Regions from separate parts of the Isoptericola sp. NPDC056573 genome, predicted to be linked through region 1. Evidence: riboswitches for the same ligand, from Rfam matches in the RefSeq annotation. Region 1 holds a riboswitch; each other region holds the start of a gene.
What was found. Region 1 has a riboswitch for S-adenosylmethionine ahead of ACFQ8E_RS14015 (O-acetylhomoserine aminocarboxypropyltransferase/cysteine synthase family protein). Riboswitches for the same ligand answer to the same signal wherever they lie in the genome.

Region 2: it holds a riboswitch for S-adenosylmethionine, as region 1 does, so the genes downstream of both, ACFQ8E_RS19230 (aminotransferase class V-fold PLP-dependent enzyme) here and ACFQ8E_RS14015 (O-acetylhomoserine aminocarboxypropyltransferase/cysteine synthase family protein) in region 1, are expected to answer to the same signal.
Region 3: it holds a riboswitch for S-adenosylmethionine, as region 1 does, so the genes downstream of both, ACFQ8E_RS12105 (methylenetetrahydrofolate reductase) here and ACFQ8E_RS14015 (O-acetylhomoserine aminocarboxypropyltransferase/cysteine synthase family protein) in region 1, are expected to answer to the same signal.

Annotation. Positions count from the first base shown of each region.
Region 1 covers NZ_JBHTUY010000007.1:147,196-156,482, forward strand. Annotated here, with positions in the region: gene ACFQ8E_RS13985 (ABC transporter substrate-binding protein) at 1-621, shown strand, start outside; gene ACFQ8E_RS13990 (ABC transporter permease) at 626-1,606, shown strand; gene ACFQ8E_RS13995 (ABC transporter permease) at 1,603-2,520, shown strand; gene ACFQ8E_RS14000 (dipeptide ABC transporter ATP-binding protein) at 2,517-4,244, shown strand; gene ACFQ8E_RS14005 (M20/M25/M40 family metallo-hydrolase) at 4,241-5,641, shown strand; gene ACFQ8E_RS14010 (GNAT family N-acetyltransferase) at 5,749-6,216, shown strand; SAM riboswitch class IV at 6,303-6,416, shown strand; gene ACFQ8E_RS14015 (O-acetylhomoserine aminocarboxypropyltransferase/cysteine synthase family protein) at 6,431-7,759, shown strand; gene ACFQ8E_RS14020 (LLM class flavin-dependent oxidoreductase) at 7,756-9,075, shown strand; gene ACFQ8E_RS14025 (LLM class flavin-dependent oxidoreductase) at 9,266-9,287, shown strand, end outside.
Region 2 covers NZ_JBHTUY010000013.1:70,101-79,387, reverse strand. Annotated here, with positions in the region: gene ACFQ8E_RS19275 (NADP-dependent oxidoreductase) at 1-1,009, shown strand, start outside; gene ACFQ8E_RS19270 (class I SAM-dependent methyltransferase) at 1,026-1,757, opposite strand; gene ACFQ8E_RS19265 (hypothetical protein) at 1,830-2,315, opposite strand; gene ACFQ8E_RS19260 (O-succinylhomoserine sulfhydrylase) at 2,381-3,646, opposite strand; gene ACFQ8E_RS19255 (rhodanese-like domain-containing protein) at 3,643-4,119, opposite strand; gene ACFQ8E_RS19250 (hypothetical protein) at 4,386-4,556, shown strand; gene ACFQ8E_RS19245 (hypothetical protein) at 4,576-5,112, opposite strand; gene ACFQ8E_RS19240 (protein kinase) at 5,216-6,403, opposite strand; gene ACFQ8E_RS19235 (RNA polymerase sigma factor) at 6,403-7,083, opposite strand; SAM riboswitch class IV at 7,170-7,286, shown strand; gene ACFQ8E_RS19230 (aminotransferase class V-fold PLP-dependent enzyme) at 7,321-8,763, shown strand; gene ACFQ8E_RS19225 (CsbD family protein) at 8,837-9,010, opposite strand; gene ACFQ8E_RS19220 (NAD(P)-dependent oxidoreductase) at 9,121-9,287, opposite strand, start outside.
Region 3 covers NZ_JBHTUY010000006.1:30,263-39,549, forward strand. Annotated here, with positions in the region: gene metE (5-methyltetrahydropteroyltriglutamate--homocysteine S-methyltransferase) at 1-346, opposite strand, end outside; gene ACFQ8E_RS12105 (methylenetetrahydrofolate reductase) at 372-1,418, opposite strand; SAM riboswitch class I at 1,424-1,530, opposite strand; gene ACFQ8E_RS12110 (NADP-dependent oxidoreductase) at 1,624-2,532, opposite strand; gene ACFQ8E_RS12115 (YbdD/YjiX family protein) at 2,573-2,821, opposite strand; gene ACFQ8E_RS12120 (carbon starvation CstA family protein) at 2,805-5,075, opposite strand; gene ACFQ8E_RS12125 (NYN domain-containing protein) at 5,231-6,493, shown strand; gene ACFQ8E_RS12130 (alpha/beta fold hydrolase) at 6,513-7,355, opposite strand; gene ACFQ8E_RS12135 (TetR/AcrR family transcriptional regulator) at 7,464-8,033, shown strand; gene ACFQ8E_RS12140 (lysophospholipid acyltransferase family protein) at 8,094-8,741, shown strand; gene ACFQ8E_RS12145 (ubiquinone/menaquinone biosynthesis methyltransferase) at 8,738-9,287, shown strand, end outside.

The sequences.
Region 1 (9,287 bases):
CAGCCGGCCACGGGCGTGCTCTCCCACTCGACGCCGCTGTTCGAGGGCGCCGACGACCTGCTCGCCTACGACCCCGAGGGCGCGAAGAAGATCCTCGACGACGCCGGCTGGGTCGAGGGCGCCGACGGCATCCGGGAGAAGGACGGGCAGACGCTCACCACGACCGTGACGTTCTGGCAGGTGCCCGAGCCGCTCGAGCTCGTGCAGCAGCAGCTGCGCCAGATCGGCGTCGACCTGCAGCTCAAGCACGTGACCGTCGCCGAGAAGGAGGCGGCGAACGAGGCCGGCGACTTCGACTTCGACTACTACAACCTCACCCGGTCCGACGCCGACGTGCTGCGCACGATCTTCTCGGCGAACGCGCGCAACATCAACCAGCGCGACGCGGAGGAGGTCGACCAGCTCCTGGACGACTCCGCCGCGGCCACCGACCCCGAGGAGCGGAAGAAGCTCGTGGCCGAGGCGTCCAGGCTCCTCATCGAGCGCGGGCACGCCATCCCCGTCTACGAGCTGTCCACCACGATCGCCGCGAGCGACCGCGTCCAGGGCCTGACGTTCGAGGCGTCCTCGCGCCTGGACTTCTACGACGCCTGGGTCACCGACGGCGCGGGTGAGGAGTGACCGGATGACCCGCTACGTGCTGCGGCGCGCCGGGCAGGGGGTGTTCGTCCTCTGGGCGGCCTTCACCGTCGCGTTCTTCGTCCTCTACCTGCTGCCCAGCGACCCGGCCGCCCTGGTCGCGTCCGGTGGCGGCGAGGTGAACCAGGTCGACCCGGCCCAGCTGGCCGCGCTGCGGGCCGAGTACGGGCTCGACCGCCCGGTCCTCGTGCAGTACGGCGCCGCCCTGCTCGCCGCGCTGACCGGCGACTTCGGCACCTCCTACGTGAGCGGCGCACCCGCGACCACGCTCGTCGCGCAGGCCCTGCCCGAGACGCTCAAGCTCACCGGCACGGCGCTGGTGGTCGCCGTCGTCGGGGGCACCGCGGTCGCCGTGGCCAGCGTCTTCCCGCGGGCCCGGTTCCTGCGCCAGGCGCTGTCCGCGCTGCCGCCGCTCGGGGTCGCGCTGCCCACGTTCTTCGTGGGCCTGGTGCTGCTGCAGTGGTTCTCGTTCCGGGTGCCGGTGTTCCCGGCGATCGGCAACGACGGCGCGATCAGCCTCGTGCTGCCCACGATCACGCTCGCCGTCCCGGCCGGGGCCCAGCTCGCCCAGATCCTGTCCCGCTCCCTGCGGGGCACGCTCGGCGAGCCCTACGTCGAGACGGCGTGGGCCAAGGGCGCGAGCCGCACCCGGGTGCACCTCGCGCACGCCCTGCGCAACGCCGCCATCCCGGCGTTCACCGTGCTCGGCGTCATGGTGGGCGGCCTGCTCGGGGGCGCCGTGGTCACCGAGACGGTGTTCTCCCGCGTCGGGCTCGGCCGGCTCACCGTGCAGTCGGTCAACCAGCAGGACGTGCCCGTGGTCCTGGCGATCGTCGTGCTGTCGGCGCTCGTCTTCGTCGTCGTCACCCTCGTGGTCGACCTCGTCTACCCCCTGCTCGACCCCAGGATCCAGGTGCGGGCCCCGCGCCGGGCCCGCACGAGGCGACCCACGGCGGTGACCGCATGACGCTCCAGACCCTCTCCCGGCCCGCGGCCCGGGCCGCCGCTCCCGTCCCGGCGACCGCCGCCGGCGCGGCGCGCGACGGTCGCCCCCGGGCCGCCGTCCGCGCCGTCCGCCACGTGCTGCGACGGCCGGGGCTGCTGGTCGCCGTGGCCGTGCTGCTGCTCGTCGCCGCCTGGGCGGTCGTGCCGCAGGCGTTCACCGCCCAGGACCCGCTGGGCGGCGTCCCCGCCGACCGGCTGCAGGCGCCGTCGGGCGCGCACTGGTTCGGCACCGACCACCTGGGGCGCGACGTGTACGCCCGGGTGGTGCACGGCGCGTCGCTCACGCTGCGCACGACGGCGCTCGCGGTGGTCGTCGGCCTCGTCCTCGGTTCCCTGCTGGGCCTGCTCGCGGGCTTCCTGCGCGGCTGGGTGGACGACGTGATCGGCCGGCTGGTCGACGTGCTCCTCGCGATCCCGAGCATCCTGCTTTCCCTGGCGATCATCACCGCGCTCGGCTTCGGGCCGGTCAAGGTGGCGATCGCGGTGGGCATCGGCTCGGTGGCGACCTTCGCCCGCGTCATGCGGGCCGAGGTGCTGCGCGTGTCGACCTCCGTGTACGTCGAGGCGGCCCGGGCGTCCGGGCTACGTTGGCCCGCCGTGCTCGGGCGCCACGTGCTGCCGAACTCCTCCGGCCCCGTGCTGGCGCTCGTCGCCCTCGACTTCGGCACCGCCGTGCTGGCCGTGTCCGCGCTGAGCTTCCTCGGCTACGGCACGCCGCCACCAGCGCCCGAGTGGGGCGCGCTCGTCTCCGGCGGGCGCGACTACCTCGCCACCGCGTGGTGGCTCACCACCCTGCCCGGGCTCGTCATCGTGGCCGTCGTGCTCGCCGCCAACCGTGTGTCGCGGGCCCTGGAGAAGTCGGGAGAGGACCAGTGACCGGAGCAGCACGCCCGCCGGCGGCGGAGGCGCCCGCGCCCCAGACCCCGGTGCTCGAGATCAGCGGCCTCGAGGTGGCCTACCGGGCCGCCGACGGCGGCACCCGCCCCGCCGTGCGGGGCGTGGACCTGCGGGTCGGGGCGGGAGAGGTGGTGGCCCTGGTCGGCGAGTCCGGCTCGGGCAAGAGCACGACGGCGCACGCCGCCCTGCACCTGCTTCCCCGCGGCGGCGAGGTCACGGCCGGCCGCATCCGGCTCGACGGCCGGGACCTGTCCGACCTCACGGCGAAGGAGTGGCAGGACGTGCGCGGCCGCCACGTGGGCCTGGTGCCGCAGGACCCGACCGTCTCCCTCAACCCGGTGGTCCGGGTGGGGGACCAGGTCGCCGAGGTGCTCGTCATCCACGGGTTGGCGCGCCGCGCGGACGCCAAGGTCCGCGCCGTCGAGCTGCTGCGCCAGGCCGGCGTGGACGACCCCGCGGCGCGGGCGCGCCAGTACCCGCACCAGCTCTCGGGCGGCCTGCGTCAACGGGTGCTCATCGCGATCGCCATCGCGGCCGGGCCCCGCCTGATCGTCGCGGACGAGCCGACCAGCGCCCTCGACGTCACCGTGCAGCGCCGCATCCTGGACCACCTCGACTCGCTCGTGCGCGAGACGGGCACCGCGGTGCTGCTCATCACCCACGACCTGGGGGTGGCCGCCGACCGGGCCGACCGCATCGTGGTCCTCGAGCAGGGACTGGTGGTCGAGGAGGGCCCCGCCGCCCGCCTGCTCGCCGAGCCGCAGCACCCGTACACGCGCGCGCTCCTGGCGGCCGCGCCGAGCCTGGCGAGCTCGCGCCTCGTCGTCGGCGGCGACCGCGGCCCCGCCCCCGACGCCGAGCGGCGCGCGGAGCCGGCGCCGTCCTCCGTGGAGGGCACGGCGTCGCCGGTGCTCGCGCTCGACGGCGTCCGCAAGGAGTTCCCGCTGCCGCGCGGGGCGGAGCGCCGCACCCTCGTCGCGGTCGACGACGTGAGCCTCGCCGTGGGGCGGGGGCGCACCTACGCCCTGGTCGGGGAGTCCGGCTCGGGCAAGAGCACGACGGCGCGCCTGGCGCTGCGTCTCGAGCAGCCCACGGCCGGGAGCGTCGTGTTCCGCGGCGAGGACATCACGGACGCGCGCGGACGGGAGCTGCGCGCGCTGCGACGGGGCTTCCAGGTGGTGTACCAGAGCCCGTACGCGTCGCTCGACCCCCGGTTCACGGTGGAGCAGATCGTGGCCGAGCCGCTGCGCGCCTACGGCGTCGGCGATCGTGCGGAGCGCGCCGACCGGGCGCGGGCCCTGATCGAGGACGTCGCGCTGCCGGCCGACGTGCTGCGGCGCGGCCCCCGGGAGCTCTCCGGCGGCCAGCGCCAGCGCGTCGCCATCGCGCGGGCGCTCGCCCTGCAGCCGGAGCTCGTCGTGCTGGACGAGCCGGTGTCCGCGCTCGACGTCTCGGTGCAGGCGCAGATCCTCGAGCTGCTGGTGCGGCTCCAGGCCGAGCACGGGCTCGCGTACCTGTTCATCTCGCACGACCTCGCGGTCGTGCGGCAGGTGGCCGACCAGGTCGGCGTGATGAGCCGCGGCCGGCTCGTGGAGCAGGGTGCGGCGGACCAGATCCTGCTGGACCCGCAGGAGGAGTACACGCGCGAGCTCGTCGCGGCCATCCCCGGCCGCCGGGCCGTGCAGAGGCTGGAGACGGTATGACGACCACGACGACCTCCACGACGACGTCCACGACGACGGCGGCGCCCACGAGCGGCGGGCGGCGGCTCACGACCGAGGAGGTGCTCGCGGGCCAGACGGTCGAGCTGTTGCGCGCGCTCATCCGCAACGCGTGCGTCAACGACGGCACGGTGGGCTCGGGCCAGGAGGTCCGCAACGCGGAGACCATCGCGGACTTCCTCGACGGCGCCCGGCTGGAGCTCGAGCGGGTGGAGCCGCAGCCCGGGCGCACGTCGCTGGTCACGCGCGTGCACGGCACCGACCCGACGGCGCCGAGCCTCGGCCTGGTCGGGCACACCGACGTCGTCCCCGTCGAGCCGGACGGCTGGAGCCGCGACCCGTTCGGGGCCGAGCTCGTCGACGGCTGGGTCTGGGGCCGGGGCGCGATCGACATGCTCGGGCTCACGGCGGCCTACGCCGTCGTGACGCGGGCGCTCGCGACCTCCGGCCGCCCGCCGCGCGGCGACCTGCTGCTCGCCGCCGTCGCGGACGAGGAGCACGGCAGCGTGTGGGGGGTCGACTGGCTCACCACCCATCGGTGGGACCTGGTGCGGGCCGACCACGTGCTCACCGAGTCCGGCGGCGTGCCCGTGGGGCCGCTCGGGGCGCGGACGCTGGCCGTGGGGGAGAAGGGCGGCGCCGGCCGGCTGCTGCGCGTGCACGGCCGGCCCGGGCACGGCTCCGGCCCGTGGGGCAGCAGGAACGCCATCGTCATCGCCGCGGAGGTGGTGCGGCGCATCGCCGCCGCCCGCGGCCCCGTCGTCGTCGGCGACCTCTGGCGCCGGTACGTGGACGCGCTGGCGCCGGAGCCAGACCTGCGCGCCGCCCTGCTCGACCCGGAGCGGCTCGACGACGCGCTCCCGCGGCTCGGCGCCCTCGGCGCGGTCGCGCACGCCACGACGCACACGACGCTCGCCCCGACCGTCATCGGCGCCGGGTCCAAGCCGAACGTCATCCCGGGCCTGGCCGAGATCACGCTCGACATCCGCGTCCTGCCGGGCACCCGGCCCGGCGACGTCGAGGCGCTGCTCACCGAGACCCTCGGGGACCTGGCGGAGCACGTCGAGATCGTGGGCGACCGGTTCGGCGAGCCCTCCCTGTCGCCCACGGACAACGACCTGTACCGCGTCATCGAGCGGACGGTGTCGGCCCGCACCGGGGGCGCCCCCGTGGTGCCGACCCTCGGCACGGGCGGCACCGACGGGCGGTTCTACCGGCGCCGCGGCGTCCCGGCCTACGGCTTCGGGCTGCTCAGCGCCGACTGGGACCCCGGCGCGTGGCGCGGGCTGTTCCACGGCAACGACGAGCGGGTCGACGTCGCCTCCCTCGAGCTCACCACCGCCGCGCTGCACGACGTCGTCACGACGTTCCTGCGCTGAGGGCGGGCATGGGAACGGCCACCGCCAGGGTCCCCGGCCCCGCGACTCCCGGGGACGGCCCGCCGGGACCGGCGCGATGGGTCGCCACCGGATGGGACGACCGCCGCGTGGCCGCCCTCCGGGACGCCATGGACGCGGACCTCGCGCCCCGCTACGCCGCCCTGCGCGCCGAGCGGGCCCGCCTGTTCGCGGCGCGCGCGCCCGGCGGCCTCCAGGTCGTGCCGACGGCCGAGGAGGTCCTCGTGACCTGGTTGGCCCTCGTCGGCGACGAGCCTGTCGCGACGGCGTCGCTGCGCCGGCTCGGCACGCCGGACGCGGCGACCGACGCGGTGACGTACGAGGTCAAGCGGCTCTTCGTGCGCCCCGCCCACCGGCGGCGCGGCCTGGCGGCCGCGGCGTTGACGGCGGTGGAGGGCTCGGCGCGGGAGCGGGGGATCGGCGAGCTGCGGCTGCAGACCGGTGTGCTGCAACCGGAGGCGGTCGCGCTCTACGAGCGCGAGGGGTGGCGGCGGATCCCGCCGTACCCGCCCTACCCGCCCGAGTCGAGCGTCTGCTTCGTCAGGTCGCTGCGTTAGCCGGGACAGCACGTGCGGGTCCGGCATACGAGACCGCGCCGGACCGGGGTTGACGGCCGCGCCCTCGTCGGCTTCCCTGCGCCCCAGGTGACGAGCGCCAGTGCCAAGGCCCGGCTGGCTGGCCGGCAACCCTTCGACGTGACGGGGTGCCCCGGGAGCGACCTGACCGCCGCGCGACCGCGCGGGGGTAAGCACGGTTCTCCTGGAGACGACGTTGACGACCCTGACCGAGACGCACCCCACCGACCCGACCCGGCCCCACGGGTTCACGACGAATCAGGTCCACGCCGGAGGTTCCGAGGGCGACGGCCCCGGGAGCGCCAGCCCGCGAGCGACCCCGATCCATCTCACGGCGGGGTTCCGGTTCGCCGGCTACGAGGACGCCGAGGCGCACTTCGGCGCCGGCGAGGGATACGCGTACACGCGCCACGGCAACCCGACCACGGAGTCCGTCGAGCGCCGGATCGCCCGCCTGGAGGGCGGTGCCGAGGCGCTGTTCCTCGCCTCGGGCCAGGCGGCGATCACGACGACGCTCCTCGGCCTCGTCGGCGCGGGCCAGCGCGTGCTCGCCTCGCCCAGCCTCTACGAGGGCACGCGGGGGCTGTTCCTGGAGAACCTGCCCCGCCTCGGGATCGAGTCCGACTTCGTCGCGGACCCCGCGGACGTCCGCGCCTGGGAGCGGGGGATCACCCCGGACACCCGGGTCGTGTTCCTGGAGTCGATCCCCAACGCGCGCGGCGACGTGCACGACCTCGCCGCGATCGCGCGGGTCGCGCACGCCCGCGGTCTCGCGTTCGTCGTCGACAACACGCTGGCCACCCCGTACCTGCTGCGACCGATCGAGCACGGCGCCGACGTCGTGGTGCACTCCGCGAGCAAGTTCCTCGCCGGGCACGGGTCGGTGCTGGGCGGGGTGGTGGTCGACGCCGGGACGTTCGACGCCGAGGCGTCGGGCCGGCTGTACCCGCACCTGGTCGCCCCGTCGCGGCTCGGCGGGGCGAGCCTCGTCGAGCGGCACGGCGGCCGGGCCCGGATCGCCTACCTCCGCGAGAGCGTCGCGCCGCGGTTCGGGCCGACCCCGTCGCCGATCAACGCGTTCCTCGTGGGGCAGGGCGTCGAGACGCTCTCGTTGCGCGTGGCACGGCAGAGCACGAACGCGCTGGCCGTCGCGCGGTTCCTCGAGGGGCGGCCGGAGGTCGACCACGTGGACTACCCGGGCCTCGGTTCGAGCCCGTCGGACGGGCTCGCGCGCCGCTACCTGCCCGACGGGCAGGGCGCCGTCCTGCAGGTGACGCTCCACGGCGGCGCGTCGGCGGCGCGCCGGTTCGTCGAGGGCCTGGGGATCGTCACGCACATGACGCACGTGGGCGACGTGCGCTCCCTCGTGCTGCACCCGGCGAGCACCAGCCACGTGCTGCGCACCCCGGCCGAGCAGGCCGCGCAGGGCGTCCACCCGGGCACGCTGCGCCTGTCCGTCGGCATCGAGGACCTGCCCGACCTCCTGGACGACCTCGAGCGCGGCCTCAAGGCGGTGGCGGCATGACCCGGCTGCAGCACCTCGGCTGGTTCCTCGCGCGCGGCTTCGGCCCGCACGGCTGGGGCCACGACTCCCTCGGGTGGGGCTACGACTGGACCCGGCCGGACCTCTACCAGGAGTCCGCGCGGGCGCTGGACCAGGCCGGGCTCGACCTGCTGATCATCGAGGACGCGCCGTCCCTCGGCGGGCCCGAGACGCTCGACCTGCGGGTGCGCGCCGCGTTCGGCGGGCCCAAGCACGACCCGCTCCTGCTGGCCCCGTACCTGTTCGCCGCGACGCGGCACCTCGGCGTCGTGCCGACCGTGAACCCGGCCGCCGTCCTGCCGTACACCGCGGCGCGGCAGCTCGCCTCGCTCCAGCACCTGTCCGGCGGGCGGCTCGGGATCAACGTCGTGACGGACGTCGGCAGCGCGCGGCACTTCTCCGACGCGCCACCGCTGTCCCACGACGCCGCGTACGACCGGGCCGAGGAGTGGCTGGCGGGGGTGCGCGACCTGTGGCGCAGCTGGGACGACGGCGCGCTCGTCGCGGACCCGGTGACCGGCCGGTACGCCGACGGGTCGCGGCTGCGGCCGGTGCGTCACCGCGGCGAGCACTACGCGTTCGACGGGCCGCTGAACGCGATCCCGTTCCCGGACGGGGACGAGCCCGCGATCGTCTCGCCCGGCGGGTCGGCCCGGGGCCTCGGGTTCGCCGGGGCCAACAGCGACGTGCAGCTCGCGCTGGCCCCGCTGACCCAGGAGGGCGTGCGCGCCTACCGGGCGAAGGTGCACGCCGCGGCCCGCGACGCGGGGCGGGCGCCCGAGGACGTCAAGGTGCTCTTCGCGATCAAGCCCGTGCTGGTGTCCAGCCCCGAGGAGGCGGACCGGGTGGTCGCTGCCTCGGCGCGCCCTGACGAGGCGACCCTGCTCCGGGTCGCCGAGCAGCAGTCGAGCGACCTGGAGACGGACCTCACCGCCCTCGACCTGGACGCGCCGCTGCCGCCGGGGACGTTCGGCGAGCACGTGTCGCACGGGTCGGTGCGGCGGCTCGTGGGGGACCACGACGTCGCGACGACGCCGCTGCGCGCCCTGCTCACCGCGTTCGCGCGGGCCGGGCGGATCGCCGACCGCAGCGGGTGGGTCGGCACGGCCGACGAGCTCGCCGACCTGATCGAGGAGCTCGGCGAGTGGGGCAACGACGGCGTGCTGCTGTGGGGCGACCTGCACCCGGTCACCGTGCACCGCACGCTCGACGAGCTGGTGCCGATCCTGCGCCGCAGGGGGATCCTGCGCACCGAGCACGCCGAGGGTGGCCTGCGCGCCAACCTCCGCAGCTTCTGACCGTGGCGGCCGGGGCGTCCGCCGCCGGCCTGCCGGGCCGACCGTCTCACCTGAAGAGACGCTCGGCCGGAACCCTGGGGCGCCGCGCGCCGCGGACCTAGGTTCCCGCCACCGGGACCGGCCGTCATCGCCCCGGGGCCCCGGGCCCCGCGGCGGCACGGACATCGACGCAGACTTCGAGGAGCAGCACATGTCGAGCACCACCACCCCGA
Region 2 (9,287 bases), on a different contig from region 1:
GATCGTCAGCACCCAGGTCCAGCTCGCCGCCCGCCCCACCGGGTGGCCGGCGCCGGACGACTTCCGCACCGTCCAGGTCACGTACGGCGACCTCGAGCCCGGTCAGGTCCGCGTCGTCAACGAGTTCGTCTCCGTCGACCCCTACATGCGCGGTCGCATGAACGACGTGAAGAGCTACACCCCGCCCTACGCGCTGGGGGAGACCATGACGGGTGGCGCGGTCGGCCGCGTCGTCGAGTCCACGTCCGACGACGTCCCCGTGGGTGCGGTCGTGCTGCACCAGCACGGCTGGCGCGACGTCGCGCAGGAGGACGCGCGCGGCTTCCGGGTCGTGCCCGAGATCCCGGGCGCGCCCCTGTCGCTGCACCTCGGCATCCTCGGCATGACGGGTCTCACGGCCTACGTCGGCCTCACCGCGATCGCGGGCATGAAGCCGGGCGACACGGTGTTCGTCTCGGGTGCCGCGGGGGCCGTCGGCACCGCCGCCGGCCAGATCGCGCGGCTGCTCGGCGCCGAGCGGGTGGTCGGGTCGGCAGGGTCGGCCGAGAAGGTCGAGCTGCTCACCTCGAAGTACGGCTACGACGCGGCCCTCGACTACAAGGACGCGCCCGTGCGAGAGCAGCTCCCCGCGCTCGTGCCGGGCGGCGTCGACGTCTTCTTCGACAACGTCGGCGGCGACCACCTCACCGCGGCCCTCGACGTCATGAACGACGGCGGACGGGTCGCGCTCTGCGGCGCCATCGCCGGCTACAACTCCACCGACCGCCTGCCCGGCCCGGACAACATGGCGAACCTCGTCACCCGCGGGCTCCGGCTCGAGGGCTTCACGCTCGGCGGGTACCTGCACCACGCGCCCGCGTTCCGCGAGCACATGGCGGGCTGGTTCGCCGACGGGAAGATCGCCTACGACGAGACCGTCGTCGACGGCATCGAGAACGCCCCGCAGGCGTTCCTCGACATGATGCGCGGCGCCAACACCGGGAAGATGGTCGTCCGCACCGCGCGCTGAGCTCGCGTCAGCCGCGTCAGCCGGGCTCGGCCGCCCGGGCGACGAAGACCCACTCCAGACCCGGGCGGTCGGGGGCGTCGCGCACCTGCTCGACGACGTAACCGGCGTCCTCGAGCGACGCCACCAGCTCGCCGTGCTCCCGGAACCGGAGCGTCGAGTCCGAGCGCAGCACGCGCCCGTCGGCCAGGACGAACGTGCCGCGGAACGTCACGAACGGCAACGAGACGTCGACCAGGTCGGTCCACGTCTCGACGACGCCGAACCCCGGCACGTCGTCGCGGCGGTGCGTGCGCTCGCGCGTCCAGCGCTCCCAGAACCGCTGGGCCGGGTCGCGGGTCTCGAACACCAGGTGCCCGCCGGGGACGAGGGCGGCGTGGGCGCCCCGCAGTGTCGCCGACCACGCGTCGTCGGTGCCGAAGACCTGCGCGACGTTGCCGGTCATCGTCGCGAGGTCCGTCTGCAGCGGCGGCAGCGTGGTGGCGTCGCCGTGCAGCCACCGCACGCGCTCGGCGCCGGGCTTGCCGCGTGCTACCTCGAGCGAGGCGCCCGCCGGGTCCACCCCGACGACCTCGAACCCCTCCGCCGCGAGCAGGCACGCCAACGTGCCCGTCCCGCAGCCGACGTCGAGCACGCGGCGCGCGCCCAGCTCGTGGGCGAGCGTCAGGTACGGGACGAGGTCGCCGCGGTCCGGGTCGAGCGGGTCGTACAGCCGGGCGAGCGTGGGGTCGGCGAAGACGGCGTCGGGCACCCATCGACCGTAGGCCGGGCCGTGCCGCGCGGTCACAGGGAATTCCGCGGGGTGCGGGACGTCCGGGACGTCTCAGCGGATCCGGGTGTGGGTCATGACCCAGTTCACCGGCTCCCAGGTACGGCCTTCGTCGAAGGAGAAGTCCTGCTCCCACCGGGGACGCGGAGAGTCTGTGTCGAGCCACCGGAACCGGGCGAGGATCGTCCTGCCCTCGTGCTCGAAGGGGCCGACGAAGGTGCCGACGCCGTCCGTGAACGTGCCCTCGACCGGGGGGTCCAGCCGACCGGGCTGGCTCGTGGATGCCCACCAGATCCGCCACACGTCACGTGACGGGTCGTACAGGCGGAGGCTGTGACCGCTGAACCGGGACCCGTCGGGCAGCGTGCCGGACGTGTCGTCGGCGTTGCCGAGGCCGTCGAGGATCGGCCCGGCGACGGCCTCGGTGTCGAACTCGGCCCAGGTGCCCGTCGTCGACCCCATGGCCAGGGGCTCGGTCCAACGGCGATGACGGACGTGCCACGCGCCGAACAGGAAGTCGAAGTCGTGCTGCGTCCCCACGGGTCCTCCTCGTCGAACGTGCCGGGCCCCGAGCATGGCAGGGGCCTCCGACACGTCGCAGGAGGTCAGGCGTGCAGCGCCTGCTCGACGTCCTCGACGATGTCCCGCGGGTCCTCGAGGCCGATCGACAGCCGCACGGTGGTCTCGGCGATGCCGACCTTGGCGCGGCCCTCGGGGCCGAGCTTGCGGTGCGTCGTCGTGGCGGGGTGCGTGATGATCGACTTCGCGTCGCCGAGGTTGTTGGAGATGTCGACGACCTGGAGGGCGTCGAGGAACGCGAACGTGCGCTTCTTCGCCTCGGCCGCCTCCGTGCCCTCGGGCACGGCCAGGTCGAACGTCACGACCGTGCCGCCGCCCGACTGCTGCGCCTTGGCGAGCTCGTGCTGCGGGTGCGACGGGAGGAACGGGTAGCGCACCCCGGTCACTCCGTCGAGCTCCTCGAGCGCGGTCGCGACCTGCAGCGCCGCCGCGTTCTGGGCTCGCACGCGCACGTCGAGCGTCTCCAGGCCCTTGAGCAGCACCCACGCGTTGAACGGGCTCAGCGACGGGCCGGTGTTGCGCACGAACGTCTGCACCGGCCCGGTGAGGAACTCCTCCGTGCCGAGGATCGCGCCGCCGAGCACGCGCCCCTGCCCGTCGATGTGCTTGGTGGCCGAGTACACGACGACGTCGGCACCGAGCTCGAGCGGCTTCTGCAGCACCGGCGTCGCGAACACGTTGTCCACCACGACGACGGCGCCGGCGGCGTGCGCGAGCTCGGCCACCCGCCGCACGTCCACGAGGTCCTGCATGGGGTTGGACGGCGACTCGAAGAACACGACGTCTGCCGGCGTGGCGAGGGCCTCCTCCCACTGCGAGGTCACGTGCCCGTCGACCAGGTCGACGCGCACCCCCCACTTGGCGAAGATCTCGTCGTAGATGACGTTGGTGGACCCGAACAGGGCCCGCGCCGAGACGATGCGCGAACCGCTGGAGACCAGCGCGGCGAGGGCGTTGAACACCGCCGACATGCCCGACGCCGTGGCGTAGCAGGCCTCGGCACCCTCGATGAGGCGCAGCCGCTCCTCGAACGTGTGCACCGTCGGGTTGCCGTACCGCGAGTACAGGAACTGCGAGCGCTCGCCGGCGAACGCCGCCTCGGCGTCCGCCGCCGAGGCGTAGGTGTACCCCTGGGTGAGGAACAGGCCCTCGGACATCTCCTGGAAGTCCGACCGACGGTGCCCGCCGCGCACGGCCAGGGTCGCGGGCCGGGCCGTGGCGGGCAGCGGGCGCGAGCCGCCGAAGGTCGTGGGGTCGGCGCCAGGGCCGGTCGGGACCTGCACGCCGCTCATCGGGCCTGCTCCGGGTCCTGCTGCCGGGCGGCGTCGTACGCGCCCCACGGCAGGCCGCGCACCTTCCAGCCCTCGCGGTCGCGGACGCCGTCGAAGCCGGGGCCGCCCTCGAAGCCCTCGAGCACGTTGTACGCCGGGCCGAGGCCCGACGACGTCGCGAGGCGCGCCGCGCCGATCGAGCGCTGGCCGGAGCGGCACAGGAAGACGACGGGGCGGTCCGCGGTCACGCCCGCGGCGGCGAGCTCGGCGAGGAAGCCGGCGTTCGGGCGCCCGCCCGCCTGCACCCACTCGACGAAGACCGGGGTCTTCCCGGCGGTCGCGGTGTCCGGCACGCCGATGGCGCGCCACTCGCCCTCGGTGCGCACGTCGACGAGGACGGCGTCCGGATCGCCGGCGAGCAGGTCCCACGCCTGCTGCGGGGTGAGGTCGCCGGCGTAGCCCTCGGCGGGGCGGGGATCGATCTGGGTGCTCATCGCAGTCCTCCCATCGGTCGTGGCGGTAGCACCCTCGTCCGGACGGGCCGCCGTCGCCGGCGGCCGGCCCGCGGGTTGCTGCGGCGTCGACGTGCCACGTCACTCGGCCGCTCGGGATGGTCCTGGCGATCGTACGACAGCCGTCCGCGTGCTGGTCACCCCGTCTCGGGACGCGAACGCCGCGCGTCCCCGGTGTGCCCAGGCGCGGCCGAAGGTAAAGTCTCCGGCAGGACTCGGGCTTGGCCGCACCTCGAAGGAGACGGACGATGGCAATCCTCGCCACGATCAAGGGGTGGTTCCGGCGCGAGCGCAGGGAGCCGTTGGAGCGTCCGCGCGACCTGCCGCCGCCGCGTCCCGAGGGCGGTCGCCCGCACGAGGCCCCCTACCCCCAGGGCGCGGACAACGTGCTCGGCTGGCGGGACGGCCCTGGCGTCTGACCCGCGGCACACCTGGGGGTCAGTCGTCGTCGTCCTCGCCGAAGTGCGCCACGTGGGCGTCCTGGTGGTGCTTGACGAACAGCCGCAGCTCGACGTCGCGGCCGTCCGCCTGCTGCGTGAGCACGCGGTCGATCCGGTCGGACTCGCGGGTCGCGGCGTCGACGATGACGTCGGCGTGCTCCTTCGTGTCCGCACCCGACCAGGTGCCGGGTTCCGCGAGCACGGCCTGGGCGTCGGCGGTGCCGGCGGCCAGGTCGGTGCCGGTGAGCTGCTCCACCTGGGCCCGGTCGAGGGTGATGACGGTCTTGTCGCTGTCGGCGTAGCGGACGGTGTACGCCGAGGGATCCTTCGCCGCCGGCGCGTCGGCGGTCTCCTCGGTCCCGTCGGCCTGCTCGTCGGCGCCCGCGGCGTCGTCGGCGGGCTGCGTCGCCGTCGTGTCCGACGCCGAGGTGCCCGGGTCGTCGAACTCGGCGTCGGGGGTCGGGGACGCGCACGCGCTCAGGGCGAGGAGGCTCGCGAGGGCGATCGGCGTCAGTCGGCGGGGAAGGTGTCGCATGGTCTCTCCTGGTCGATGGGGCCAGCCCCGTGCGGTGCTGACCCCCGTGAGTCGTCCGCGGCGGCGGAAAGGTTGCACGCGGACCGAGATTTCTTCGTCCGGGTCAGGACCCGGCGCCGACCCGCAGCCGGTGCACGGCCGTGAGGGCGGTCCCGTCCGGGGCGCGGGCCTCGAGCACCACCTCGGCGGCGCCGGCGCTGCTGGCGGTGAGCCGCACGCGCTCGTCGTCGGCCACGTAGGTGCCCGTGGGCAGCGTCCACACCCAGTGCTCCGCGCCCGCGACGTCGGCCGTGAGGGTGACCGGCTCGCCGACGGTCGCCGCCCCGGGCCCGGAGATCGCGACGCTCGCGCCGCCCGCGGCCGAGCGAGGCCGGTCGAGCCAGGCCGTGACGCCGGCGCCCGCGCCCAGGCCGAGGACGGCGGCGGTGACCGCGGCGACGACGACGGCGGCCGGGCGGCGTCGCGCGCGGTCCGGGCCGCCGGTCGTGCCCGGGCCGAGCGCCCCCTCGACGTCGGCCAGCCAGGCTGCGGCGTCGGGGTGCCGCCGGGCGGGGGCGTCGGCGAGGCTGCGGCGCAGCGCGGCGTCGAGGGAGCGCGGGAGGTCGGCGCCGTCGACGAGCCAGGACAGCAGCGCGGACATCGCCCACAGGTCGGCGCGGGTGTCGACCGTGCCGGGGCCGTCCTGCTCCGGCGGCCGGAACCCCTCGGTGCCGCCCGCGACGGTCAGCCCGGAGCTGCGGGCCAGGTCCTTGCTCATGCCGAGGTCGGCCAGGACGAGGCGCTCGTCCGGCCGGACGACGGCGGCGGGAACGCCCTCGACCGCGCCCTCCGGGCCGGTGCGCAGCAGCACGTTGCCGGGGCTGAGGTCCCGGTGCACGAGGCGCGCGGCGTGCACGGCCTCGACCGCGGCGGCGAGCCCCCGGGCGACGGCGAGCACGTCGGCGGGCGTCGCCGTCCACCCGTCGGCCCGCAGGGCCGCGACGCGGGCCGCAAGGGTGCCGCGGTCGGCGAGCTCGAGGACGAGGTAGGGCTGCTGGCGGTCGCTCTCGCCGATGTCGTGCACGGCGACGACGTGCGGGCTCGCCACCCGCCGCAGCGCCCGGCCCTCCGCGATGAACCGCTCGCGGACCTCCGGGTTGAGGCTGTGGTTCTCGGCCAGCACCTTCACCACGACGACGTCGTCCAGGCGCTCGTCCACGGCGCGGTGCACGGTGGCGAACGACCCGACGCCGATCACGTCGCCCACCCGGTACCGCCCGAGCAACGGCTCGGGCGCGGCCGGCGCGGCCATCAGGACAGGCTCCCGAGGGCCGCGGCCACGAGCGCGCGGCCGCGCGAGACCTGTGACTTCACGGTGCCGACGCTGCGACCCAGACGGTCGGCCACCTCCGCGTAGGGCAGGCCCTCGATGTCGCGCAGCGTCACGGGCTCGCGGTAGAGCTCGGGCAGGGCGGCGAGCGCGTCACGCACGGTGGCGCGCGTGGCGATGAGGGAGCTCATCCGTTCCGACGGCCCGACGTCGTCGTCGGGCAGGGGAGCGGTGGCGCGCTGCCGACGCAGGTGGTCGACCACCCGGTGGCGCACGATCCCGTGCACCCACGTGGTGACCCGCGACCCGCCCGCGAACGACCGGACCGACGTCGCCACGGAGACCAGCACGTCCTGGGAGACGTCGTCCACGGCGGCCTCGTCGAGCAGGGCGCCGCGCACGAAGCGCCGGACGACGCCGGACGCGTCCAGCAGCTCCACCAGCAGCTCGGTCGCGGGCGCGGAGCCCGCGGCGGCCCGCCCGCCGACGAGGTCGAGGACGTCGGCGGCGTCGTCCCCGGTCGCCGCGCGGGCGGCGAGCCCTGCGGCGTGGAGGTCGCCGCCGGCGAGGGCGCGGGCGACCAGCTCGGCCGGGGTTCCGACGGGGCTTCCGACGGGGCCTCCCGGAGGCGCGCCGGAGGCCGGAACGGTGCGATCGGGCATGCATCCAGCGTCTCACGCGACCGCATCGTGAGAAGGGGGCGGGCTCCGCTTGACCGTGTGGTGCTGCGCACGCACGATGGGCGGCAGGTCAAGAGCGCCAGCGCGAAGCCCCGGCTCGCTGGCCGGCAACCCTCCTCTCGCGGCGGGGTGCCCCGGGTGACGACCTGGCCCTGCGCCGTCCGGCGCGCGGGCAAGCGCGGGGAGCCACCTCCCCGGCACGACCGAGGAGGACCACGCATGACCACGCTCACCCCCGCGCCTGCGGTGCCCGCCGTGCGCGTCGGCGCCGTGCAGGACGTCGCACCCGTGCTGCCCGTCGTCGGCGGCGACACGCTCGTGCCGCTCGTCGACGGCCGTCAGCTGCCGTACGCCAACCTCGACGTCGCGGCGTCGGCGCCCGCCCTGCAGGCCGTGGCCGACCGGGTCGCGCGCGTGCTGCCGCTGTACGCCAGCGTCCATCGCGGCGCCGGCTACCTGTCGCAGGTCTCGACGGCCCTGTACGAGACGGCCCGCCGCACGATCGGCGCGTTCGTCGGAGCCCGCGAGGACGACCTCACGATCGTCACCCGCAACACGACGGACTCGCTCAACCTGCTCGCGGGCTGCGTGCCCGCCGACCCGGCCACCGGCGAGCCCGGCCGCGTCCTCGTGCTCGACATCGAGCACCACGCCAACCTGCTGCCCTGGCAGCGCGTCACCGACGCGACCGTCGTCGCGGGCGGCCCGTCCGTGGCCGCCACCCTCGCGGAGATCGAGGAAGAGCTGGGGTCGGCCGCTGCCGCGGGCCGCCCCTACGCCCTCCTGGCGCTCACCGGCGCGTCCAACGTGACCGGCGAGGCGCTGCCCGTGGCCGACGTCGTCGCTGCCGCGCACGGCGCCGGCGCGCGCGTCGTGCTCGACGGCGCCCAGCTGGTGCCGCACCGCCGCTTCTCGCTCGCGGAGACGGGCGTCGACTACGTCGCGTTCTCGGGCCACAAGACGTACGCGCCGTTCGGGGCCGGTGCCCTGGTCGGCCGGCGCGACTGGCTCGACGCCGGCACCCCGTACCTGGCCGGCGGCGGCGCCGTGCGCCGGGTGCGCACCACCACGACCGACTGGCACGAGGGCCCCGCCCGGCACGAGGCCGGCTCGCCCAACGTCGTGGGCGCGGTGGCGCTCGCGGCCGCGTGCGACGAGCTCGCCGCCCTCGACCCGTGGGTCGCGGCCGGGCACGAGGACGCCCTGCGACGCCGGCTCGTGGACGGGCTCGGCGAGATCGAGCGCGTCGAGGTCGTCCACGTCTGGGACGACGCCGTCGACCCGGTGGGCGTCGTGACGTTCACGGTCACCGGGTACGACCCCGGCCTCGTCGCCGCGTACCTGTCCGCCGAGCACGGCATCGGCGTGCGCGACGGCCGGTTCTGCGCCCACCCGCTGCTCGGCCGCCTCGGCTTCGACGCCGGCGCCGTCCGCGCGTCGGTGGGCCTCGGCACCGCGGGCGAGGAGGTCGAGCGGCTCGTCGCCGCCGTCCGCTCGCTCGTGACCGAGGGGCCGCAGGCGCAGTACGACGTCGTGGACGGGCTGTGGGTCGTCGTCGACGACCCGCGCCCCGTGCCCGAGGGCTCCGGCCTCGAGGGGCTGCTCGCCACCGCCGCGCTGGGCGCCGACGAGGCGTTCGGCTGCCTGCCCGACGACCTCTGAGCCGTCGGCCCCGCCCCGGGCGGACATGACGACGGGGCGCCACCGTGCGGTGGCGCCCCGTCGTGTCAGCGGGTCAGCCCTTGAACGCGTCCTTGACGTCGTCGCCCGCCTGCTTGAGGTTCGCGCTGGCCTGCTGGGCCTTGCCCTCGGCCTCTTTGCTCTCGTCGTCGGTGAGCTTGCCCGTGGCTTCCTTGGCCTTGCCTTCGGCCTCTTCCGCCAGGTGCTTGGCCTTGTCTCCCAGTCCCATCGGGGCTCCTTCCGTCGGACGAACGACCTCGAGGACCGACCGTAGGCGCGTGCTCGCCGGCTCGCACGCCGACGTCTCAGGTCGTGGTCCTCCGGGTGGCGACCGGCAGGTCAGGGCGTCGGGCGGCCGAACTCCTCGATCAGCACCGGGTACTGCTCGTGACCGTGGCCCGCGGCGACGCCACGGTCGGCCACGGCCTTGAGCAGTCTCGGCAGCTCGGTGCTCACGCCCAGCGCCGCGCTCTCCTCGACGAGGTGCGCCATCGCGCGCGCGTCCG
Region 3 (9,287 bases), on a different contig from region 1:
CGGTGAAGTAGCCGTCGAGCTCGAGCGAGCCGTCCTCGTCGTCGAGCAGGTCGCGGAACCGCTCGGGGACGGCGCCGAGCAGCGCGACGACGTCGAGCACCTGGTCGAAGTAGGAGAACGACCCCGGCACGGAGCCGTCGTCGGGGTTCAGCCCGAGCTCGACGAGGCGGCGGGCGGTCTCGCGGCGCAGCGCGCCGGCCGTGACCTCCAGGTCGACGGCGTCGGTGCGCCCGGCCCAGAACGACTCGACGGCCTTCTTGAGCTCGCGGCGACGCCCGATGCGGGGGTAGCCGAGGATCGTGCCGCCGGGAAATGCCGCGGCGGGGGTGGTGCTGGTGGTGGACATGAGCACTCCAGAGTTCGGGCTCCGCTCAGACGGCGGGAGCCTGGGTCGGGATGCTCGGTACCCACGGCCTTCTGGCCAGGTCCGCGCCGTCCGACGTGACGTCGGCCGGCGCCGGTCCGCCGAGGTGGACACCCTCGAGCAGGTCCAGAGCGGGACGGTACTTGTTGAACGTGTACACGTGGATGCCGGGGGCGCCCGCGTCGAGCACGCGCTGGGCGAGCTCGACGGCGCGCGCGGTCCCGTAGGCGTGCTGCGCCTCCGGGTCCCCCGCGGCGTCGAGCGCGTCCAGCAGGTGCCGGGGCGCGCGGACGCCGGTGAGCTCCTCGACGCGACGGAGCCGGCGCGGCTCGGTCGTGGGCAGCTGCCCCGCGAGGATCGGGATCGTCACCCCGGCCGCGCGGGCCTCGGCGACGAAGTCGGTGTAGGAGTCGGCCTCGTAGAACAGCTGCGTGATGGCGAAGCTCGCCCCCGCGTCCTGCTTCTCCTTGAGGCGCCGGACCTCCTGGGCCCGGGTGGTGCCGGCCTGCACGTTGCCGTCGACGAACGTCGCGACGGCGATCGTCATCGGGCGGGCGGCGCCGCGCAGGGCGGCCCCGGGGTCGGTCGCGCAGCGCCGCGCCTCGACCTCGCGCAGCAGGTGCACGAGCTCGATCGAGGACGCGACGCCGTCGGCGGGCGGCTCCCAGTCCGGCTGGTCCTTCGGCGGGTCGCCGCGCAGGGCGAGGAACGCGCGGGTGCCGGCGTCGAGGAAGTCGTCGATGACGGCGGACACGTCCTCGCGGTGCGCGCCCACGCAGGTCAGGTGCGCCACCGGCAGGACGGGCGTGCCCTCGAGCAGGGTCGCGACGACCTGGCGGGCGGTCGCCCGGTCACCGCCGCCCGCGCCGTACGTCACGGACATGAAGTCCGGTCGTGCGGCGACGAGCCGGCGCGCCGTCTCCCAGAACTTGGGCGCGGCGTCCGGCCGGCGCGGCGGCATGAGCTCGAACGAGACCGTCGGGCGTGCCGGCAGCGCCGGGTGAACTGCCGGCTGAGCTGCCGTGGTGGGCGAAAAGGATGCCTCTGCGACCATGCGTCACTCCATCGATCCTGGCGTGAGCACCTTCGTCCTCGGGAGGCTTCCGTCGGAGAACGGGTTGCTGCGGCGTCGTCGAGCCAGGACTCTCGGCCGCTCTGGATGGCTTGTCACGCGATCGTACGCAGCATCCGCGATACGGGCGAGGATGAGACCGCCTGCTGAGACGATCGCGGATGCCGGGCGACCGGGAACGCCCTGCTCAGGGCACCAGGGGCACCAGCACGACCTTGCCGCCGGCTTGGCCGCTCTCGACCAGGGCGTGCGCACGGGGCGCGTCGGCCAGCGGGAGCACCGCGCCGACGGTGGTCACGAGGTCGCCGCGGGCGAGGGCGTCGACGGCCTCGGCGAGCTCGCCGGCGTCGCGCTCGGACCGCCAGCTGGCCTCGACGCCGAGGTCTGCCGCGGCGTCGTCGGCGATGGTGACGATGCGCTCGGTGCCGCCGCGCAGGGTGATCGAGTCGGGCAGCACGCCCGCGCCGGTGGTGTCGAGGACGGCGTCCACGCCGTCGGGGGCGAGGGCGCGGACCCGCTCCACGAGCCCTGCGCCGTAGGTGGTGGGTGTCGCGCCGAGGGCGGCGACGCGCTCCTGGTTCCGCGGCGACGCCGTACCGATCACGCGGGCGCCGCGGCGCACGGCGAGCTGGACGGCCAGCTCGCCCACCGACCCCGAGGCGCCGTGCACGAGCAGCGTCTCGCCGGGCCGGACGTCGAGGAGGCGCAGCACGCGGGTCGCGGTCTCGGCGGCGACGGGGAGCGTGACGGCGTCGGTCGCGGCGAGCCCGGCGGGCACGCGGGCGAAGACCGACGTCCGGGCGAGCTCGGCGTACCCGCCGCCGACGGCGAAGCCCACGACGCGGTCGCCGGGCGCGACGCCGGCCACGCCGTCCCCGACCTGGTCGACGACCCCCGCCACCTCCAGGCCCGGCACGACGGGCGACGTCGGCGGCGGGCCGCCGGTCGTGCCGGCGCGGGACTTCACGTCCCAGCCGTTGACGGCCGCGGCCTCGACGCGCACGCGCACCTGGCCGGGCCCGGCCTGAGGGTCGGGGGCGTCGGCGAGATGCAGCACCTCGGGGCCGCCGTGGGACTCGAACACGATCGCGCGCACGCGCCCATCCTGACCCGGCCGGCACCGTCGCGCGCGCCGCTCAGCAGCAGCGCGAGCCGGGGTTGCGGTCCTGCTCCGCGTAGTGCTCCCGCCAGAACTCGCGCTCGCCCATCGGCGCGCGGCCGGGGTGGGCCGACCGCTCGTGCGCGACGTACGTCGCGTAGGCGTCGTCGCCCATCACCTGGCGCACGTACCAGCGGAGGCTCGCCCACCCCGCCGACGTCGCCCGGGCCAGCGCCCGGGCGACGTCGTGCACCCTGCCGGTGCGGGGCTCAGTGGTGCCCGGCACCGCTGGACTCCCGCAGGCCGGCGTCGGCCCACTCCTTCTCGATCCGCTTCTCGGTCGACGAGGCGAACAGGCCGGCCGGGGCGAACCGGCGCGACGCGACGGGCGCGTCCTCGTGGTTCTCGCCGCCGCCGGTGCGGAACGCCTTGATCGTCACGACCAGCGACGCGAGGATCACGACGATCGACAGCACCACGAACACGATCGACAGGGTGCCCTGCACGAAGGTGTTGCGGACCACGGCCTCCATGGCCGCGACGTCGGGCGCGGTGCCGAACGACGTCTCGCCGGCGGCGAGCGCGTCCTTGAACGCCCGGTGCTGCGCCCAGTACCCCACCGCGGGCACGTCCGAGAAGATCTTCTCGAACGACGCCCAGATGGTGATCAGCGCGGTGAAGGCCAGCGGCAGGGCCACGATCCACAGCCACCGCCAGTACGCGCGGCCCCGCTTCGCGACGATGGCGAGCACGACGGCGAGCGCGATCGCGGCCAGCAGCTGGTTCGCGATGCCGAACAGCGGGAAGAACGTGTTGATGCCGCCGAGGGGGTCGGTGACGCCCAGATACAGGATCGTGCCCCAGCCCGCGACCATGATCGCGGTGCAGACCCACACCCCGGGTCGCCAGCTCATGTCCTTGAACCGCGGTGCCACGTTGCCGATGGTGTCCTGCAGCATGAAGCGGGCCACGCGGGTACCGGCGTCGACCGCGGTGAGGATGAACAGCGCCTCGAACATGATCGCGAAGTGGTACCAGAAGCCCATCATCGCGGTGCCGCCCACCAGCTGGTGCATGATGTGCGCCAGCCCGAGCGCGAGCGTCGGGGCGCCGCCGGTGCGGGACACGATCGACGGCTCGCCCACCTGGGTCGCCAGGGTGCTGAGCATGTCGGGCGTGAGGTTGACGCCGGCGAGGCCGAGCGAGTTCACGAACGCGACCGCGCCCTCGATGGTGCCGCCGGTGGCGGCCGCCGAGGAGTTCATCGCGAAGTACACGCCGCGGTCGATCGAGATCGCGGCGACCAGCGCCATGATCGCGACGAACGACTCCATGAGCATGCCGCCGTAGCCGATGAAGCGCGTCTGGCGCTCCTTCTCCACGAGCTTCGGCGTCGTGCCCGACGAGATGAGCGCGTGGAACCCGGACAGGGCGCCGCACGCGATCGTCACGAAGAGGAACGGCCAGAGGTTGCCGGACACCACCGGGCCGGTCTCGCCGCTCGCGAACTCGCTGATCGCGGGCACGTTGATCTCGGGCCGCACGATGACGACGGCGCCGGCGAGCACCACGATGACGCCCACCTTCATGAAGGTGGACAGGTAGTCGCGCGGGGCGAGCAGCAGCCACACGGGCAGGACGGCGGCCACGAAGCCGTAGACGATGACGCCGACGGCGATGGTGGTGCGGTCGAGGTGGAAGAACTCGGCGCCCCACGCGGTGTCGGCCACCATGCCGCCGCCGACGATCGCGGCGAGCAGCAGGACGAAGCCGATGAGGGAGACCTCGGTGATCTTGCCCGGGCGCAGGTACCGCAGGTAGACGCCCATGAAGAGGGCGATCGGGATCGTCATGGAGACGCTGAACACGCCCCACGGGCTCTCGCCGAGGGCGTTGACGACCACGAGGGCGAGGATCGCCACGATGATGATCATGATCAGCAGGGACGCGACGATCGCGGCCACGCCGCCGATGCGGCCCAGCTCCTCGCGCGCCATCTGGCCGATGGTGCGGCCGCCGCGGCGCATGGAGAAGAACAGCACCGTGTAGTCCTGCACGGCGCCCGCGAGCACCACGCCGACGATGATCCAGATGGTGCCCGGCAGGTACCCCATCTGCGCGGCGAGCACCGGGCCCACCAGTGGGCCGGCGCCGGCGATGGCGGCGAAGTGGTGGCCGAACAGCACGCGGCGGTCGGTGGGGACGAAGTCCTTGCCGTCCTCGCGTGTCTCGGCGGGGGTGGCGCGGCGGTCGTCGGGGCGGGTGATGTACCGCTCGATGACCTTCGAGTAGAAGCGGTACCCGATGAGGTACGTGCACACCGACGCGAAGACGAACCAGATGGCGTTGATGGTCTCGCCGCGCACCAGCGCGATCATGACCCACGCGACGCCACCGAGCAGCGCGATCGCCGCCCAGAGCGCGATCTTCGCGGGTGTCCAGCGGGGCTTCAGGTCCTCGGCGGGAACCGCCGTCGGGGGGAGCGCGGGGTCGGGGACGATCTCGTCCGTCGCCGTGGTGGCTCCGGGATCTGCTGACAAGGTGAGCCTCCAAGGCGTCGCGTCGGCGGGACCCGACACAGGATAGGGGGTGAAGAAAGGGTGACGGAACGCCCGGATCCTGGACGGTGTGGTGGCGGCCGTGGTAACCCGGCCTGGTCCCGCGGCGGAGCACGCGACGCCGTAGCCTGACGTGCATGGACACCGAAGAGCGCCTCGCCGTCTTCCTCGACTACGAGAACCTGGCGCTCGGCGCCCGCGACCACCTGGGCGGCATGCAGTTCGACTTCAAGCCCATCGCCGACGCGCTCGCCGTCCGCGGCCGCGTGGTGGTGCGGCGTGCGTACGCGGACTGGTCGTACTTCGACGAGGACCGGCGGATGCTGACCCGCCACCAGGTCGAGCTCATCGAGATGACGCAGCGGATGGGCGCGTCCCGCAAGAACGCCGCCGACATCAAGATGGTGGTCGACGCGATCGAGATGGCGTTCGAGCGCGAGTACATCACCACGTTCGTCATGTGCACGGGCGACTCCGACTTCTCCCCCCTCGTCCACAAGCTGCGCGAGCTCGACAAGAAGGTCATCGGCGTCGGGGTGGAGAACTCCACCTCCCGCCTGCTGCCGCCGGCGTGCGACGAGTTCCTCTTCTACGACCGGCTCGAGGGCGTCGACGTGCCCGACGAGTCCGAGGCGCCCGCCCCGAAGCGTTCCGGCCGGGGCGCCGGCAAGGGTTCCGCGCGGTCCGGTGGCGGCCGTGGCGGCCGCGCGAAGGCCCCGGCCCCCGCGGAGGCGCCGGTCGAGACCCCTGACGAGACCCCGTCGGAGGCGCCCGCCGAGACCGCGACCGCGGCGTCGGGCACGACGACGCGCGGCCGCCGCAAGAAGGCGCCGACGGCGGAGGCCCCCGTCGTCGAGCCGGTCGTGGAGCCGGCCGCCGAGCGCGAGGGCGACGTCGAGCAGGAGGACGCCGCGGCCTCCGCGGGCGAGGACGCGCCGATGGAGGTCAGGGTGGCGCAGACGCTCGCCGACCTGCTGGCCTCGACGAGCGGCTCGGTCACGGCGTCGATGCTCAAGCGCACCCTGGTGCGCAAGGACCCCACGTTCAGCGAGTCCGACTACGGCTTCCGCACCTTCGGGGAGTTCCTGCGCTTCCTGGCGGACCGCGACTTCGTCGTGCTGTCCGCAGGCCCGTCGACCGGTGACCCGGAGGTGGCGCTGCCGGAGCAGCAGGACACCGAGGGCGCGTTCGACCTGCTGCGCCAGGTGGTGCGCGACGCGGGCGGCAGCGCGCCGCTGTCCGGGCTGAAGAACGAGGTGCGCAAGCGCCGCCCCGACTTCTCGGAGAAGGCGCTCGGCTACCGCGGGTTCCTGCAGTTCGCGAAGGGTGCTGCTGCCGCCGGCGCCGTCGCCCTCGCGTGGGACGACGACGCCGACGACTACCTGCTGACCGCGAGCTGACCGCCCGCGTGGGTCGGGCTCAGCGCCCGACGAACGCGAGCAGCGCGGCGTTGACCTCGTCCGCGTGCGTCCACAGCAGGCCGTGCGGCGCGCCCTCGACCTCGACGTACTCGGCGTCGGGCACGGCGGCGTGGAAGCGCCGGCCCGAGGCGTCGATCGGCAGGATGTTGTCCTTCGTGCCGTGCAGGATCAGCGTCGGCTTGCCCGCGTCGCGCACGGCCTCGACGTCGGGCCGGAAGTCCTCGATCCAGGTGGGGACGACGGCGTAGGCGGCGACGGGCGCCGAGCCCACCGCGGTGATCCAGTTGGCGCGCACGACCTCCTCGGAGATCCGCGTGCCGAGGTTCTCGTCGAGGTTGTAGAAGTCCTTGTAGAACTGCGTGAACCAGGCGTAGCGGTCGCCGCGGGCGGCGTCCACGATGCCGTCGAACACGGACTGCGGCACGCCCTCGGGGTTGTCGTCGCGCTGCACCAGGAACGGCTCGAGCGACGCGAGGAACGCGAGCTTGGCGACCCGCTCGTGCCCGTGGTTGCGGACGTACCGGGCGAGCTCGCCGGTGCCCATGGAGAAGCCCACGAGCACGACGTCCCGCAGGTCGAGCGTGGTCAGGACGGTGTCGAGGTCCTTCGCGAACGTGTCGTAGTCGTACCCGGAGCCGACCTTGCTCGACGCGCCGAAGCCGCGGCGGTCGTAGGTGATGACGCGGTACCCGGCGGCGAGGAGCTCGCGGGTCTGGAGCTCCCAGCTGTGCCCGTCGAGCGGGTACCCGTGCACGAGGACGACCGGCTGACCGGAGCCCTGGTCCTCGTAGTAGAGCTCGACGGCCGTGCTGTTCTCCTGCCCGACGGTGATGTAGCCCATGGTGCGCCCCTTCGAAAGAGGGGGAGAACGGTCGTTCTCCCGTTGTTCGCTACAGTAGAGAACGATGGTTCTCCCCGCAAGGGGAGGGCGGCGACGAGAGGGTGAACGATGCTCGACGAGAAGGCGGCGCGCGACGCGGTGGTCGTGGCCGCCGACCGGCTGTTCTACGCGCGCGGCGTCCAGGCCGTGGGCATGGACGCCGTGCGCGCCGAGGCCGGGGTGTCCCTCAAGCGGATCTACGGGCTCTTCCAGTCCAAGGAGGACCTGGTGGTCGCGGTGCTCGCCCTGCGCACCCGGCAGTGGACGCAGGGGGTGGAGCGCGCGGCCGCGACGGCCACCACGCCGCGCGACCGGATCCTCAGCGTCTTCGACTTCCTCGACGCCTGGTTCCGGGAGGACGGGTTCCGCGGGTGCGCGTTCATCAACTCCTTCGGCGAGCTCGGCGCCACCTCGCCCCGCATCGCGGAGGCCGTGCGGGGGCACAAGGAGGCGTTCCGGGAGCACGTCCTCGCCCTCGTCCGCGAGGCCGGGCTGCCCGACGCCGTCGCGCTGCAGGTCGTGCTGCTCGCCGAGGGCGCGCAGACCACCGCCGCGATCACCCACGACGTCGGCGTCGCCCGCGAGGCACGCCGCGCCGCCGAGTCGCTGCTCGCCGCGGAGACGGCGCGAACGCCCTGATCACACGCCCGCGAGGGCGGCCTCGGCGGGCCAGGGCGGAGCAGGGGGCACAATGGTGCGGTGACCTATCGGTTCCTGCGCCTCGTCCTGTCGCTCCTGGTGTACGTGCTCCTGCGCCCCCAGGTGACGGGACTGCACAACATCCCGCGGCGCGGTCCGGTGATCCTCGCGAGCAACCACCTGTCGTTCATCGACTCGATCATCATCCCGCTCGTCGTGCCCCGGCACGTCACCTTCATCGCCAAGGCGGAGTACTGGACGGGCCGAGGTCTCAAGGGCCGCGTCTCCCGCTGGTTCTTCACCACGATGGGCCACATCCCCGTGGACCGCGAGGACCCGCGCGCCGGCCAGCGGTCGCTCGACGACGCGCTCGTCGTGCTCAAGCGCGGCGGCGCCTTCGGCATCTACCCCGAGGGCACCCGCTCCCGCGACGGCAAGCTGCACCAGGGGCACACCGGCGTCGCCTGGCTGGCGCTCGCCGGCTCGGCGCCCGTCGTCCCGGTGGCCCTGCGCGGCACCGACAAGGTGCAGCCCGTCGGCAAGCGGCTCCCGCGGCCGACCCGCGGCATCCAGGTGCACTTCGGCGCCCCGATCGACCCGTCGCGCCAGCTCACGGCCGGCGCCCGCCCGGCCCAGGTGCGTCGTGAGCTGACCGACCACGTGATGTCGTCCATCCACAAGATGAGCGGCCAGGAGCTCGCCGCGTGACCCACCCCTCGCCCCCGTCTCGGTCGAAGGGCGAGGAGGTGCAGCGCCTCTTCGACACGGTCCCCGGCTACTACGACCGGATGAACCGCCTCATGACGATGGGGCGGCACGCCGCCTGGTGCCGCGACGTCGCGCGCCGCGCGCAGGTCCCCGCGGGCGGGTCGCTGCTCGACATCGCCACCGGCACCGGCGTCATCGCCCTCGAGGCGGTCCGCCAGTACCCGGGAGCCACCATCCACGGCGTCGACTTCTCCGAGGGGATGCTGGAGGGCGCGCGCGCCAAGCCCGGCGCCGACGCCGTGACCTGGCAGTTCGCGGACGCCAACGCCCTGCCCTACGACGACGCGTCGTTCGACGCGGTCACCCACGGCTACCTGCTGCGCAACGTCGAGGACGCCGAGCGCGTGCTCGCCGAGCAGCTGCGCGTGCTGAGGCCCGGCGGCCGTCTCGTGCTGCTGGAGACCTGCCCGCCGCGCGGTCTGCTGCGCGTGCCCGTCACGCTGGGCGTCAAGGTCGTCGTGCCGCTGCTGGGGCAGCTCGTGGCCC